Linked DNA regions of Mumia flava. The protein of the gene in region 1 binds, or shares a complex with, the protein of each later gene. Links are inferred from orthologs where the notes say so. Each region holds a gene or a part of one and is shown on either strand. Other genes may lie near its edges.

Region 1 (6,719 bases):
GACAAATCCGGTGCCGGTCGTGCGACCGGGCTCACGCCGCGTCGGGACCGCCGTAGGCGACGCCGAGCGCCTCGAGGCGCGCGCGTCCGCCGTCGTGAGCGCTCAGCACCCACGCACCGGTGCGCGTGAGCGTGAACGAGTGCTCGAAGTGGGCCGCCCAGCCGCCGTCGTCGGTCACGACGGTCCAGTCGTCGTCGAGCACCGTCGTCTCGATGGTCGCCTCAGTGATCATCGGCTCCACCGCGAGGACCAGACCCTCGACCAGCTTCGGACCGCGGCCGCCGGCGGCGACGTTGGGGACGTTCGGGGCCATGTGCATCGCGGTCCCGATCCCGTGACCGACGTAGTCCTCGACGATGCCGTACGACTCGCCGCCCGGCTGCGAGCGGACGTACTGCTCGATGGCCGACCCGATGTCACCCACGCGTCCGCCGAGCCGAGCCGCGGCGATGCCTCGCCACAGCGACTCCTCGCAGACCCGCAGCAGCTCGCGCCTCGACTCGGAGACGTCCCCGACCGCGACCGTGATCGCCGAGTCGGAGTGCCAGCCCTCGAGCACGCAGCCGCAGTCGATCGAGACCAGGTCGCCGTCGGCGATCACCCGGTCCCCCGGGATGCCGTGCACCACCTCGTCGTTGACCGACGTGCAGATCGTGCCGGGGAAACCGTGGTAGCCCTTGAAGTTCGGCGCGGCGCCGCGGCTGCGGATCAGGTCCTCGGCCAGGGCGTCGAGCTCGCCGGTCGTGACCCCCGGCCGCAGCGCGTCGCGCACGGCGGCGAGCGCATCGGCGACGATCAGCCCGGCGCGACGCATCACCGCGACCTGGTCGGGCGACTTCAGCTCCAGCCCGCTGCCGAACAGCCCCATCAGCGAGGTCAGGCGCCCTGCGGGAGCGCCGAGAGGATCCGCGCCTGGACGTCGTCGACGTCACCGACGCCGTCGACCTGCACCAGCAGCCCGCGGTCGCGGTAGACCGACAACAGCGGGGTCGTCTGCTCGTAGACCTCCTGCCGGTGCCGGATGACCTCTTCGGTGTCGTCCGTACGGCCGGAGGTCTCCGCGCGCTTGAGCAGCCGTGCGATCAGCTCCTCGCGGTCCACGACGAGCTCGACGACCGCCTCGAGCGACTCACCGAGGTCGGCGAGGATCGCGTCGAGGGTGTCGACCTGGTCGACCGTGCGCGGGTAGCCGTCCAGCAGGAAGCCGACCCGGGCGTCGTCGGCCGCCAGGCGGTCGCGCACCATCGCGTTGGTGACCTCGTCGGGGACGTACTCGCCCTTGTCCATGTAGCTCTGCGCCTTGCGCCCGAGCTCGGTCCCCTCCGACACGTTCGCCCGGAAGATGTCGCCGGTCGAGATGTGCGGGATGCCGAGCTTCTCGGCGAGCAGCGTCGCCTGGGTGCCCTTGCCCGCTCCCGGAGGACCCATGAACAGAAGACGCATCACTTCAGGAACCCTTCGTAGTTGCGCTGCTGGAGCTGGCTCTCGATCTGCTTCACGGTGTCCAGCCCGACGCCCACCATGATGAGGATCGTCGTGCCGCCGAACGGGAAGTTCTGGTTGGCGTCGACGAGGATGAACGCGAACAGCGGCAGCATGGCGACGATGCCGAGGTACATCGCTCCGGGGAACGTGATCCGCGACAGCACGTAGCCGAGGTACTGCTCGGTCGCACGGCCGGCCCGGATGCCCGGGATGAACCCGCCGTACTTCTTCATGTTGTCCGCGACCTCCTTCGGGTTGAAGGTGATCGAGACGTAGAAGTAGGTGAAGAAGACGATCATCAGGAAGAACGTCAGCATGTACAGCGGGTGGTCGCCGGTCACGAAGTTCTCGTTCACCCAGCCCGCCCACGCGCTGTCGCTGTTGAAGTTCGCGGCGAGACCCGGCAGGTAGAGCAGGCTGCTCGCGAAGATCACGGGGATGACGCCGGCCTGGTTCACCTTGAGCGGGATGTAGGTCGACGAGCCGCCGAACATCTTGCGGCCGACCATGCGGCGGGCGTACTGGACCGGGATCCGGCGCTGGGCCTGCTCGACGAAGACGACCGCAGCCATCACCGCGAGACCGACGATCAGCACCACGGCGAAGACCGCCCAGCCCTGCTGCTGCTTGAGCAGCCACATGGTGCCGGGGAAGGTGGCGACGATCTGGGTGAAGATCAGCAGCGACATGCCGTTGCCGACGCCGTGCTCGGTGATCAGCTCGCCGAACCACATGATCATGCTGGTGCCGGCGACCATCGTGAGGACGATCAGCAGGAACAGCGCGACCGAGTCGTTGTCCTGGAGGAGGTCGCGGTTGCACACGCCGCCGAACAGCTGCCCGGAGCGGGCCATCGCGACGATGCCGGAGGCCTGGAGCACGGCCAGGCCGAGCGTCAGGTAGCGGGTGTACTGGGTGATCTTGGCCTGGCCGGACTGGCCCTCCTTCTTGAGGGCCTCCAGCCGTGGGATCACGACCGTGAGCAGCTGCAGGATGATGCTCGCGGTGATGTACGGCATGATGCCGAGCGCGAACACCGTCAACTGGAGGAGCGCACCGCCGGAGAAGACGTTCAGCAGGTTGAACAGGCTGTTCGCGTCCTCACCGGACGTCGCCTGGTTGAGGCAGAACTGGACGTTCTCGACGTCGATGCCCGGCGCCGGCAGCATCGACCCGAACCGGAACAGCACGAGGATGAACAGGACGAACAGGAGCTTCTTGCGAAGATCCGGCGTCCTGAACGCGTTCACGAAGGCGCTGAGCACCTGGTCCTCCTCTGGACAGCGCCGGCGATGTCCGTTGCTGCTTCGTCTGATGGTCGGATGCGAAACATGGCGACTCTAACAGCACCCCTGTGAGGTACTGCCAGAGACCGCCATGTCGCCTACGGACCCGAGGAATTCCTCAGATCTCGGTGGCCGTGCCGCCTGCCGCCTCGATCTTGCTCTTGGCGGAAGCGGAGAACTTCTCGGCCTTGACCTGCACGGCCACGGTGATCTCACCGTTGCCGAGGACCTTGACCGGGCGGCCCTTGCGGACCGCGCCCTTGGCCACGAGCGCAGCCGCGTCGACCTCGCCGCCGTCAGGGAACAGCTCGCCGAGGCGCGTCAGGTTCACGACCTGGTACTCGACCTTGAACGGGCTGCGGAACCCGCCGAGCTTCGGCAGGCGCATGTGGATCGGCACCTGGCCGCCCTCGAAGCCGACCGGAACCTGGTAGCGGGCGCCGGTGCCCTTGGTGCCGCGACCGGCGGTCTTGCCCTTGCTGGCCTCGCCTCGACCGACCCGGGTCTTCGCGGTCTTCGCGCCGGGCGCCGGGCGGAGGTGGTGGAGCTTGAGCGTCATCTTGGTACCTCCCCTCAATCCTGAACGGTCTTGACGTCGACCAGGTGGCTGACCGTGTCGATCATGCCGCGCACCTCGACGCGGTCCTCGCGGACCACGACGTCACCGATGCGCTTGAGACCGAGCGTGCGCAGGGTCTCGCGCTGGTTCTGCTTGCGCCCGATCCCCGAGCGCACCTGGGTGATCTCGAGCGACGCCATCACGCACCCGCCTTCACGGTGCTCGACGGGCTCGGCTCGGCCTGTGCCTTGAGGATCGCGGCCGGCGTGACGTGCTCGACCGGCAGGCCGCGGCGGTTCGCCACGTCGGCCGGCGCCTCGAGCATCTTCAGCGCCTCGATCGTCGCGTGCACGATGTTGATCGGGTTCGACGAGCCGAGCGACTTGCTCAGCACGTCGTGGATCCCCGCGGCCTCGAGCACGGCGCGCACCGGACCCCCGGCGATGACGCCGGTACCGGGAGCGGCCGGGCGCAGCATGACCACGCCGGCGGCCTTCTCACCCTGGATCGGGTGCGGGATCGTGCCCTGGATACGCGGCACGCGGAAGAAGGCCTTCTTCGCCTCCTCGACACCCTTCTGGATGGCGGTCGGCACCTCCTTGGCCTTGCCGTATCCGACACCGACCATGCCGTCGCCGTCGCCGACGACGACCAGAGCGGTGAAGCTGAAGCGACGACCACCCTTGACGACCTTCGCCACGCGGTTGATGCCGACGACCTTCTCGATGTATGCGGTCTTGTCCGCCGAGTCGCGTCCGCGACCCCGACGGTCCCCTCCGCCACTGCGGCGCTGGGCTCCGCTCATTCGACTGTCCTTCTCTCTCGTCTGGCTCAGACTGTGTCTGTTCTAGAAGGCGAGGCCGCCCTCGCGGGCGCCCTCCGCCAAGGCGGCGACGCGCCCCTGGTACTTGTTCCCTGCACGGTCGAACACGACGTTCTCGACCCCGGCCGCCTTCGCGCGGTCGGCGATCAGCTCGCCGACCCGACGCGCCTTGGCGGTCTTGTCACCGTCGAGCGAACGCAGGTCCGCCTCCATGGAGGACGCGGACGCGAGCGTACGGCCCTCGAGGTCGTTGACGACCTGCGCCACGATGTGCCGACTCGACCGGGTGATGACCAGGCGCGGACGGTCCTGCGTGCCGGAGACACGCTTGCGACCGCGCATCTGACGACGCCGACGGCCCGCGACCCGCGCCGCCTCGTGCTTGCGGTGCTTGAGAGCGATAGCCATTACTTACCAGCCTTCCCGGCCTTGCGGCGCACGTGCTCACCGGCGTACCGGACGCCCTTGCCCTTGTAGGGCTCGGGCTTGCGCAGCTTGCGGATGTTCGCTGCGACCTCGCCGACCTGCTGCTTGTCGATGCCCGTGACCGTGAGCTTCGTCGGGGACTCCACCGTGAAGGTGACGCCCTCCGGCGCGTTGAACGGCACCGGGTGGCTGAACCCGAGGCTCAGCTCGATCGCGGCCGGGCCCTTGGCCAGGACGCGGTAGCCGACGCCGACGAGCTCGAGCTTCTTCTCGTAGCCCTCGGTGACGCCGAGCACCATGTTGTTGATCAGCGTGCGGGTCAGACCGTGCAGCGAGCGGTTCTTGCGCTCGTCGTCCGGACGCTCGACCGCGACGCGGCCCTCGTCGTCCTTGCTGACCGCGATCGGCTCGGCGACGGTGTGCGACAGGGTGCCCTTCGGCCCCTTCACGGTCACCGTCTGCCCGTCGATGGCGACGTCGACGCCCGAGGGGACGGTCACCGGCTGCTTGCCAATGCGTGACATCTGTTCCGTCCTCCCGTCACCAGACGTAGGCGAGGACTTCTCCGCCCACGCCCTTGCTCTTGGCCTGGCGATCGGTGAGGAGGCCCTGGCTGGTGGAGATGATCGCCACTCCCAGGCCGCCGAGCACCTTCGGCAGGTTGTTCGACTTGGCGTACACGCGCAGTCCGGGCTTGCTGATCCGGCGGATGCCGGCGATCGCCCGCTCGCGGTGGTTGCCGTACTTGAGGGTGATCGTGAGCGTCTTGCTCACCTCGCCCTCCGACGGGTCGGCCACCGCGTACTCGCTGATGTAGCCCTCTTGCTTCAGGATGTCCGCGACGCCGGCCTTGAGCTTGCTGTAGGGCATGCTCACCTCGTCGTGGAAGGCCTGATTGCCGTTGCGGACACGCGTCAGCATGTCCGCGATCGGATCGGTCATCGTCATGGTGGTGTTTCCACTTTCCTGCCACGGTTTCCGCGCGTGCGCGGACCTGCGGCGATCAGGGTCGAGTTGGGATTACCAGCTGCTCTTCGTGACGCCCGGGAGCTCACCGCGGTGAGCCATGTTCCGCAGGCAGATCCGGCACAGGCCGAACTTGCGGTACACGGACTTCGGGCGGCCGCAGCGCTGGCAGCGGGTGTAGGCGCGCACGGCGTACTTCGGCTTGCGCGCGGCCTTCACCTTGAGGGAGGTCTTCGCCATGTCAGTTCTCCTTGAACGGGAAGCCGAGCTTCTTGAGGAGCGCGCGCCCCTCCTCGTCGTTGGTCGCCGTGGTCACCACGGTGATGTCCATCCCGCGGCTCCGGTCGATCTTGTCTTGATCGATCTCGTGGAACATGACCTGCTCGGTGAGACCGAAGGTGTAGTTCCCGTTGCCGTCGAACTGCTTCGGCGACAGACCGCGGAAGTCACGGATACGGGGCAGCGCGATCGTCAGCAGACGGTCGAGGAACTCCCACATCCGGTCGCCGCGCATCGTCACGTGCGCGCCGATCGGCATGCCCTCGCGCAGCTTGAACTGCGCGATCGACTTGCGGGCGCGGGTGACCTGCGGCTTCTGGCCGGTGATCGCGGCCAGGTCGCGGATCGCACCCTCGATCAGCTTCGAGTCGCGCGCGGCCTCGCCGACGCCCATGTTGACGACGATCTTCGTCAGACCGGGCACCTGCATGACGTTCTCGTGCGAGAACTCCTCGCGCAGCGCCGGGAGGATCTCCTCGCGGTAGCGCGTCTTGAGCCGCGGCGTGACCTTCTCGATGGTCTCGGCGCTCATCAGATCTCCTCTCCGGTGCGCTTGGCGATGCGCACGCTGCGCTGCGCCGTGTACGTGGACCCGTCGGGCCGCTTCTTCGTGACCTCGTCGCGGCGGAAGCCGATCCGGGTCGGGACCTTCTCGCCGTCGACCTCGACGAGCAGCGCGACGTTGGAGACGTGGATCGGCGCCTCCTTGGTCACGATGCTGCTGGTCGCGCCGGGCTGGATCGCGCGCTGGTGGCGCTTGATGCGGTTGACGCCCTCGACGATGACGCGCTCGGACTCGGGGAACACCCCGATGACCTTGCCCTCGACACCGCGGTCCTTGCCGGCGAGCACGCGCACGTGGTCGCCCTTCTTGATCGTGAGGCTCTTGCGGTCG
Region 2 (7,033 bases), 210 kb from region 1 along the record:
TCCGCAACGGCGCGGCGGGCTACCTGCTCAAGGACTCCTCGGTCGACCAGGTCAGCGACGCCGTGCGCAAGGTGGCGACCGGCCAGTCGCTGATCAGCCCGCCGATGGCCACCCGCCTGCTGGAGGAGTTCCGCCAGATGGCCAGCCGCGAGGGCGAGCCCGCGCGTGCGACCCACCTGAGCGACCGTGAGCTCGAGGTGCTGCGGCTGGTGGCGATGGGGCGCAACAACCGTGAGATCGCCGGCGAGCTGTTCATCAGCGAGAACACCGTGAAGAACCACGTCCGCAACATCCTGGAGAAGCTCCAGCTCCGTTCCCGGGTCGAGGCGGCGACGTACGCCGTGCGCGAGCGGCTGCTCGACCCATGACGGCGGCCCGACCGCTGTCCGCGGCGACCGCTCGCCGGGTCGCGCTCGCCGCGCAGGGATTCGCCGACCCTCCGCACCGCAAGGTCACGGCACGCACGATCGACCGTGCGGTCGCGCGCACGGGCGTGCTCCAGATCGACTCGGTGAACGTCCTGCAGCGCGCACACTACCTACCGCTGTTCAGCCGGGTCGGACCCTACGATCCCGACCTGCTGCACACCGCCGCCGAGCGCTCGCCGCGCTGCCTCGTCGAGTACTGGGCGCACGTGGCCGCCTACATGCCGGTCGACCTCTGGCCCGTGATGCGGCACCGGATGGACGAGTACCGCCGCGACGGGCACGCGTGGTCCGGCGGGGCCGGGCGGCCGGCGGTCGCCGACGATCTCCTGGCCCGGGTGCGCGACCGGGGCCCGGTCACCTCGCGCGACCTCGAGGAGGCGACCGGTGCCCGGTCGAAGGAGCACTGGGGCTGGAACTGGTCGCTGACGAAGCGTGCGCTCGAGTATCTCTTCCTCTCCGGGGAGATCGCCGTCGTCCGGCGCAACCAGGCCTTCGAGCGGGTCTTCGACGTCGCCGAGCGGGTGGTCCCCGCCCGGTGGTGGGAGGCGCCGGCGCTGAGCGAGGCGGAGGCTGGTCGTGCGCTGGTCCGTCGGGCGGCCGCCTCGCACGGGGTGGCGACCGAGGCGCAGCTGCGTGACTACTTCCGGATGCCCGTCGGTCAGACTCGTCGGGCGGTCGCCGAGCTGGTCGAGTCCGGCGAGCTGGTCGAGGTGGCGGTGCAGGGGTGGAGCCGGCCCGGCTACCTCGCCGCCTCCGCACGAGTGCCTCGGCGCGTGCGCGCGGAGGCGCTGCTGAGCCCGTTCGACCCGCTGGTGTGGGAGCGGTCGCGGACCGAGGGCCTGTTCGGGTTCCGCTACCGGATCGAGATCTACGTCCCGGCCTCGCGCCGGGTCCACGGCTACTACGTGCTGCCGTTCCTGCTCGACGAGGCCCTGGTCGCGCGGGTGGACCTGAAGGCCGACCGGCCCGGTGGGCGGCTGCTGGTGAAGGCCGCGTGGGGCGAGTCCGGGATCGACGTCGACCGGGTCGCCGACCGGCTCGCGGACCACCTGCGTGCCCTCGGCGGATGGCTCGGACTGGACGACGTGGTCGTCGAGCCGCTGGGGGACCTGAGCAGCGCGCTGGCCGCGGCCGTCGCTCGTTCGTGACACCGACAGGGGTACGGTTGCGCCTGGCGGTCGCCTAGGATGGAGGCGATCTGCCGTCGCTGGCCACCGGCCCGGCCGCTGCGGCTTCCCCGCAAGTTCTCAGGAGTGCGTTTCCGTGCCCAAGGTGATCGACAAGATCCTGCGCGCTGGTGAAGGCAAGATCCTTCGCCAGCTGCAGGCCATCGTGAAGCAGGTCAACGCCCTCGAGGACGACTTCGTCTCGCTCAGCGACGAGGAGCTGCGGGCGATGACCGACGAGTTCAAGGAGCGGCTCGAGGCCGGGGAGACCTTGGACGACCTCATGCCGGAGGCGTTCGCCACGGTGCGTGAGGCGGCCAAGCGCGTCCTCGGTCAGCGCCACTTCGACGTCCAGATCATGGGCGGCGCAGCGCTGCACCTCGGCAACATCGCCGAGATGAAGACCGGTGAGGGCAAGACGTTGGTGGCGACGCTGCCGAGCTACCTGAACGCCCTGTCGGGCAAGGGCGTGCACGTCGTGACGGTCAACGACTACCTCGCCAAGTACCACGCCGAGTGGATGGGCCGCGTCTTCGGGTTCCTGGGCCTGACGACCGACGTGATCCTCCCGTCGATGCCCCCGAACCGTCGGCGCGAGGCGTACCACGCCGACATCACCTACGCGACGAACAACGAGCTCGGCTTCGACTACCTGCGCGACAACATGGCCGACAGCCTGGACGAGTGCGTCCAGCGCGGGCACAACTTCGCGATCGTGGACGAGGTCGACTCGATCCTGATCGACGAGGCGCGCACGCCGCTGATCATCTCCGGTCCGACGCAGGACGAGGTGAAGTGGTACGGCGAGTTCTCCACGATCGTCGGGCCGATGAGCGTCGACGAGGACTACGAGGTCGACGAGAAGAAGCGGACCATCTCGGTGCTGGAGCCGGCCATCGAGAAGGTCGAGGACCACCTGGGCATCGACAACCTCTACGACGCCGTCAACACCCCGCTGATCTCGTTCCTCAACAACGCGATCAAGGCCAAGGAGCTGTTCAAGCGCGACAAGGACTACGTCGTGATCAACGGCGAGGTCCTGATCGTCGACGAGCACACCGGGCGCATCCTCGAGGGCCGCCGCTACAACGAGGGCCTGCACCAGGCGATCGAGGCGAAGGAGCGGGTCCAGATCCGCGAGGAGTACCAGACCCTCGCCACGATCACGCTGCAGAACTACTTCCGGCTCTACTCCAAGCTGTCCGGCATGACCGGCACGGCGATGACCGAGGCCAGCGAGTTCGACAAGATCTACGGTCTCGGCGTCGTCCCGATCCCGACCAACAAGCCGATCGCCCGGACCGACCACAAGGACCTGGTCTACCGGACCGAGGACGCGAAGTTCGACGCGGTCGTGGACGACATCGCCGAGCGGCACGAGGCGGGTCAGCCGATCCTGGTCGGCACGACCAGCGTCGAGAAGTCGGAGCGGCTCTCGAAGCTGCTGAAGAAGCGGCGGATCCCGCACCAGGTGCTGAACGCGAAGCAGCACGCGAGCGAGGCGGCCGTCGTCGCCGTCGCCGGCCACAAGGGTGCCGTCACGGTCGCCACGAACATGGCCGGCCGCGGCACCGACATCATGCTCGGCGGCAGCGTCGAGTTCCTGGCCGACCAGGCGCTGCGCGAGAAGGGACTCGACCCGGTCGAGACACCCGAGGAGTACGAGGCCGCGTGGCCCGACAAGGTCGCGGAGATCGAGAAGCAGGTCGCCGAGGACCACGACGAGGTCGTGGCGCTCGGCGGTCTCGCGGTGATCGGCACCGAGCGGCACGAGTCCCGCCGCATCGACAACCAGCTCCGTGGTCGTTCGGGCCGTCAGGGCGACCCGGGCGACACGCGGTTCTACCTGTCGCTTCAGGACGACCTGATGCGGCTCTTCAAGGCCGACTGGGTCGACTTCATCCTCACGTCGCTGAAGGTCCCGGACGACGTCCCGATCGAGAAGAAGAGCGTCACGAACGCCATCGCCTCGGCCCAGGGGCAGGTCGAGGGGCAGAACTTCGAGACCCGCAAGAACATCCTCAAGTACGACGACGTGATGAACCGTCAGCGCGAGGTGATCTACGGCGAGCGCCGGCGTGTGCTCGAGGGCGCCGACCTGAGCGAGTGGGTCCGGACGATGATCACCGACACGGTGTCGGGGTACGTGAACGGCGTCGCCGTGGGCTTCCCGGACGAGTGGGACCTGGACGCCCTGTGGACGGGCCTGAAGACGCTCTACCCGGTCTCGGTCTCGGTGGCCGAGCTCGAGGAGGCGCACGGTGGTCGTTCCGGTCTGACCCGCGAGGTCCTCAGCGAGGCGCTCACCGCCGACGCCGCCGCGGCCTACGAGAAGCGTGAGGCCGCCCTCGGCGAGGAGGTCGTCCGCGAGCTCGAGCGCCGGGTCGTCCTCTCGGTGGTCGACCGCAAGTGGCGCGAGCACCTCTACGAGATGGACTACCTGCGCGAGGGCATCGGGCTGCGGGCCTACTCCCAGCGCGACCCGCTCGTCGAGTACCAGCGCGAGGGCCACGAGTTCTTCACCGCGATGATGGACGCGATCAAGGAGGAGTCGGTCGGCTACCTCTTCAACGTCGACGTCGAGGTGGCCGAGGACGGCGAGGCGGGGGAGACGTCGGTCTCGGCCAAGGGCCTCGAGGTCGAGCACGAGGAGCACCTGACCTACAGCGGCCCCACCGAGACCGGCGAGGTCGAGGTGGAGACCGTGGACGAGGAGGACGACGCGCCGTCGGCCGACGCCAACGAGCGTGCCCGTCAGGACAAGGCGAAGGCGCGGGCCCGGCAGAAGGCCAAGCAGCAGCGCAAGTCGCGCAAGCGCAACCGCTGACCCGGCCGGTCCGCACGGGCCGGTCAGCTCCAGCAGAACGCCGTGCAGACCCAGGTCGGCTCGCGTCGCTCGCGGTCGTACTCGATCCGCGCGGCGACGGCGCGCGACCGTCCGTCCTGGACGACCCGGACGCTGATCTCCGCGGCGTCGGGGTGCGGCTGGTAGGCCCGGGCCGAGGCGACCCGGGCACGCGGCGGAGGTGTCGGCCGCGGGCGTCGGGTGCGTGCGAGCAGGGTCAGGCGACGCTGGAGCTGGTCGTGCACGTCGGTCCGGAGCACGCGTGCCAGCTGCCCGAGAGGTCGGGTGCCGGCCTGCACCTCGAGGACCGCCTGGACCAGTCGGGCGCCGCGCGCCGCGAGGTCCTCGTCCTCGACCGCGCGCAGGCGTACCGGTGGCGGCCCCACCCGCACGTCGGGACGTGGTGGAGCATCGAGCGCGAGAGCGTTCGCGCCGTCGGTCAGCGGCAGGGCCCACTGGCCGCGGACCTGGGGGATCGGTGCCGGGTGGTCGCCACGGACGAGCGTCAGGTCGGTGCTGCGGATGGTCATCGGTCTCCTCGGTGCTCACGGGGGTCGGTGAGGGTCGTGGCTGCTGGGCTGCGGGACGGTCGTGCCGCGTCGCCCGCCGCCGCGGACGTCGGTCGGCGTGCTGTGGTCCGCCCGGGCGGTCGCAGCGGCGTGCCAGGCACGAGGAGGTCGGGATCGGGACCGACGACGGAGCGGTTCGCGGCGTACCAGCGGCGCCAACGGCGGTCGACGACGCGGACGGTGGCCGAGCGGCGGGAGCCGGCCAGCTCGCGAGCGGCGATCGACCACAGCGAGTCGCCGGCGCGGACGACGTAGTGTCCACCGGATCCCGGTGCGCTCGTGCGCGGGCGCACCTCAGGCAGGGCAGGGCGGCTGCGGTCGGCGGGCGGGGCGTCGGAGGCCCGGACGACCGACCGTGCCGGACGGTCCGGGAGCGCGAGACCCACGACCCGTTCGAGCGGGGCGCGCTCCGCGCGTCCCGGGTGTGCGCTCGACCCGTCGGCGGCCACCGAGGTCGGTGCGAGCGCGATCGTCGAACAGCCGGCCAGCGTCATGATCACCCAGCGCCACGGCCGTGGGGTCGCGCGGAGCAGCCAGCCCGTCCCGGTGCCGAGCACGCGGGCGAGACAGGCGAGCAGGACGGTCGCGGCCAGCCAGCCGGTCGCCACCGCGGCGACCACCGTGGGGATCGCGGCGAGCGCGGCGGCGGTCGCGTCGCCCGGGGTTGCTCCGGCTCCGGCCGGTTGCCGCACCGAGGGGTCGAACGTCGCGGCGAGGACCAGGGCGGCTGCGCTCGCCCTGGGCACGAGCCAGACCGACAGCACCACCGGCGCGAGCGCGAGCACGACGGTCGCAGCACGACGCATGGGACTCTCCTTTCATGACGTTGACTTACGTTTGCCTACGTCTGATGACGCTGTCAATCGGTTGTCCACAGGACGAGGCTGCTCGCTAGAGTTCCGCCATGACCTGGTCCGAACGCCTCGCCGACCTCGAGTCCGACCTCCTCCAGCAGGCCGAGGGCGCCGACCTCGCCGACCGCGACCGGTTGATCGACGAGCTCGCGCAGGAGCGCAGCGCCGAGGTCTCCTGGGTCGACCGGTGCCTGGGGACGACGGTGCAGGTTCGCGTCAACGGGGCCGGGGTCGTCCGCGGCGAGCTCGCGCTCGCGACGGCGCAGTGGATCCTGGTCCACCACGACGCCCTCACCGACTGGGTCGTCTCGCTGGACCAGGTCGCCTCGGTGCGCTCGGACGAGCGCAGTCCGGCGCTCGCGCGCGGGGAGGTCCAGCGGCGGCTGTCGTGGCGCTACGCCTGGGCGGCGCTGCACCGCGACGCCGACGAGGTCCACGTCATCCTGATCGACGGATCGACGCTGTACGGCGCGCCGACACGGGTCGGGAAGGACTACGTCGAGATCGCGGGCGAGATCGTGCCGTTCGCTTCGGTGGTCGCGCTCAGATGTCCGCGCTGACGTCCTCGTCGGCGAACGGGTGTGCCGCGATGTGGTCGGCAGCCGCCTGGTAGGCGCCCGAGATGTACTCCTCCAGCGCGCTCGTCTCGACCCGCCACGTCCCCTTGCCGCCGACCCTGATCGCACGGAGCTCGCCGCGCCGGACCAGGGCGTAGGCCTGGCGCTCGGAGACGTTCAGCACCTCGGCGACGTCGGCCAGCGTGAGGAAACGCGGGGTCGAGGAACCGATGGGCATGGGTCACAGTCTGCCAGCCGCCGGCTCCCACGCGACGACGGACCGCCGGGCTGTGGACAAGGGGTAGACGGATCGCGCCGAGCACGGCATGAATAGTCCGCATGCCCCGCGCAGCCTCCACGACCTCCCCGCCGACCCACGGCCCCGCCGACGTCCGACGCCTGACCCGACCGGGGTGGCAGCACCCGCGCACGCTCGGCGGGATCGCGCTGGTCGCCGTCGCCGCGGTCCTCGGTGCGCTCCTGGTGACCTCGGTCGCCGACACCACGACGGTGTGGACCGTCCGGACCGACGTCCGGGCCGGCCAGCCGGTCTCCGAGACGGTGCTCGAGCCGACCGAGGCCAGGCTGCCGGACGGCAGTCTCGGGAGCTACGC

The links. Proteins that work in one complex are often made in the same cells at the same time.
Region 2: the proteins of secY (region 1) and secA are in contact, whole or in part, in a crystal structure (PDB 3DIN), measured with the Thermotoga maritima proteins. The link is inferred for Mumia flava from one-to-one orthologs. Residues at the interface, in WP_004081795.1 of Thermotoga maritima: Glu108, Gly109, Glu110, Glu111, Ala236, Glu237, Arg238, Arg239, Ile240, Thr241, Ile242, Gln243, Tyr244, Ala245, Arg246, Arg247, Val248, Thr249, Gly250, Arg251, Arg252, Val253, Tyr254, Gly256, Ala257, Ser258, Thr259, Tyr260, Leu261, Pro262; in WP_004082002.1 of Thermotoga maritima: Glu261, Ala262, Arg263, Lys300, Ala301, Arg302, Thr303, Ile304, Ile305, Leu323, Tyr324, Asp325, Pro326, Val329, Ser330, Tyr333, Ile336, Lys340, Phe345, Val349, Glu363, Phe364, Tyr374, Ser375, Gly376, Gly377, Glu393, Ile395, Thr482, Ser483.

The regions. Positions count from the first base shown.
Region 1 is NZ_PGEZ01000001.1:2,774,466-2,781,184, reverse strand. Bases 597-3,588 are described here. They hold secY (preprotein translocase subunit SecY), read right to left. Parts: upstream 2,751-3,588; coding sequence 1,443-2,750; downstream 597-1,442. Other genes in these bases: rpsE (30S ribosomal protein S5), read right to left, coding at 3,530-3,588; rpmD (50S ribosomal protein L30), read right to left, coding at 3,345-3,530; rplO (50S ribosomal protein L15), read right to left, coding at 2,890-3,330; CLV56_RS12965 (adenylate kinase), read right to left, coding at 877-1,443; map (type I methionyl aminopeptidase), read right to left, coding at 597-868. In the rest of the region: more of map, read right to left, coding at 32-596; more of rpsE, read right to left, coding at 3,589-4,135; rplR (50S ribosomal protein L18), read right to left, coding at 4,178-4,561; rplF (50S ribosomal protein L6), read right to left, coding at 4,561-5,103; rpsH (30S ribosomal protein S8), read right to left, coding at 5,120-5,527; CLV56_RS12925 (type Z 30S ribosomal protein S14), read right to left, coding at 5,600-5,785; rplE (50S ribosomal protein L5), read right to left, coding at 5,787-6,356; rplX (50S ribosomal protein L24), read right to left, coding at 6,356-6,719. UniProt on the Escherichia coli protein: The central subunit of the protein translocation channel SecYEG. Consists of two halves formed by TMs 1-5 and 6-10.
Region 2 is NZ_PGEZ01000001.1:2,982,882-2,989,914, forward strand. The notes cover bases 1,316-4,621. They hold secA (preprotein translocase subunit SecA), read left to right. Parts: upstream 1,316-1,691; coding sequence 1,692-4,421; downstream 4,422-4,621. Other genes in these bases: CLV56_RS13855 (winged helix-turn-helix domain-containing protein), read left to right, coding at 1,316-1,576; CLV56_RS13865 (Rv3235 family protein), read right to left, coding at 4,445-4,621. In the rest of the region: CLV56_RS13850 (response regulator), read left to right, coding at 1-368; more of CLV56_RS13855, read left to right, coding at 365-1,315; more of CLV56_RS13865, read right to left, coding at 4,622-4,969; CLV56_RS13870 (LysM peptidoglycan-binding domain-containing protein), read right to left, coding at 4,966-5,814; CLV56_RS13875 (hypothetical protein), read left to right, coding at 5,913-6,422; CLV56_RS13880 (helix-turn-helix domain-containing protein), read right to left, coding at 6,406-6,657; CLV56_RS13885 (hypothetical protein), read left to right, coding at 6,759-7,033. UniProt on the Escherichia coli protein: Required for protein export, interacts with the SecYEG preprotein conducting channel.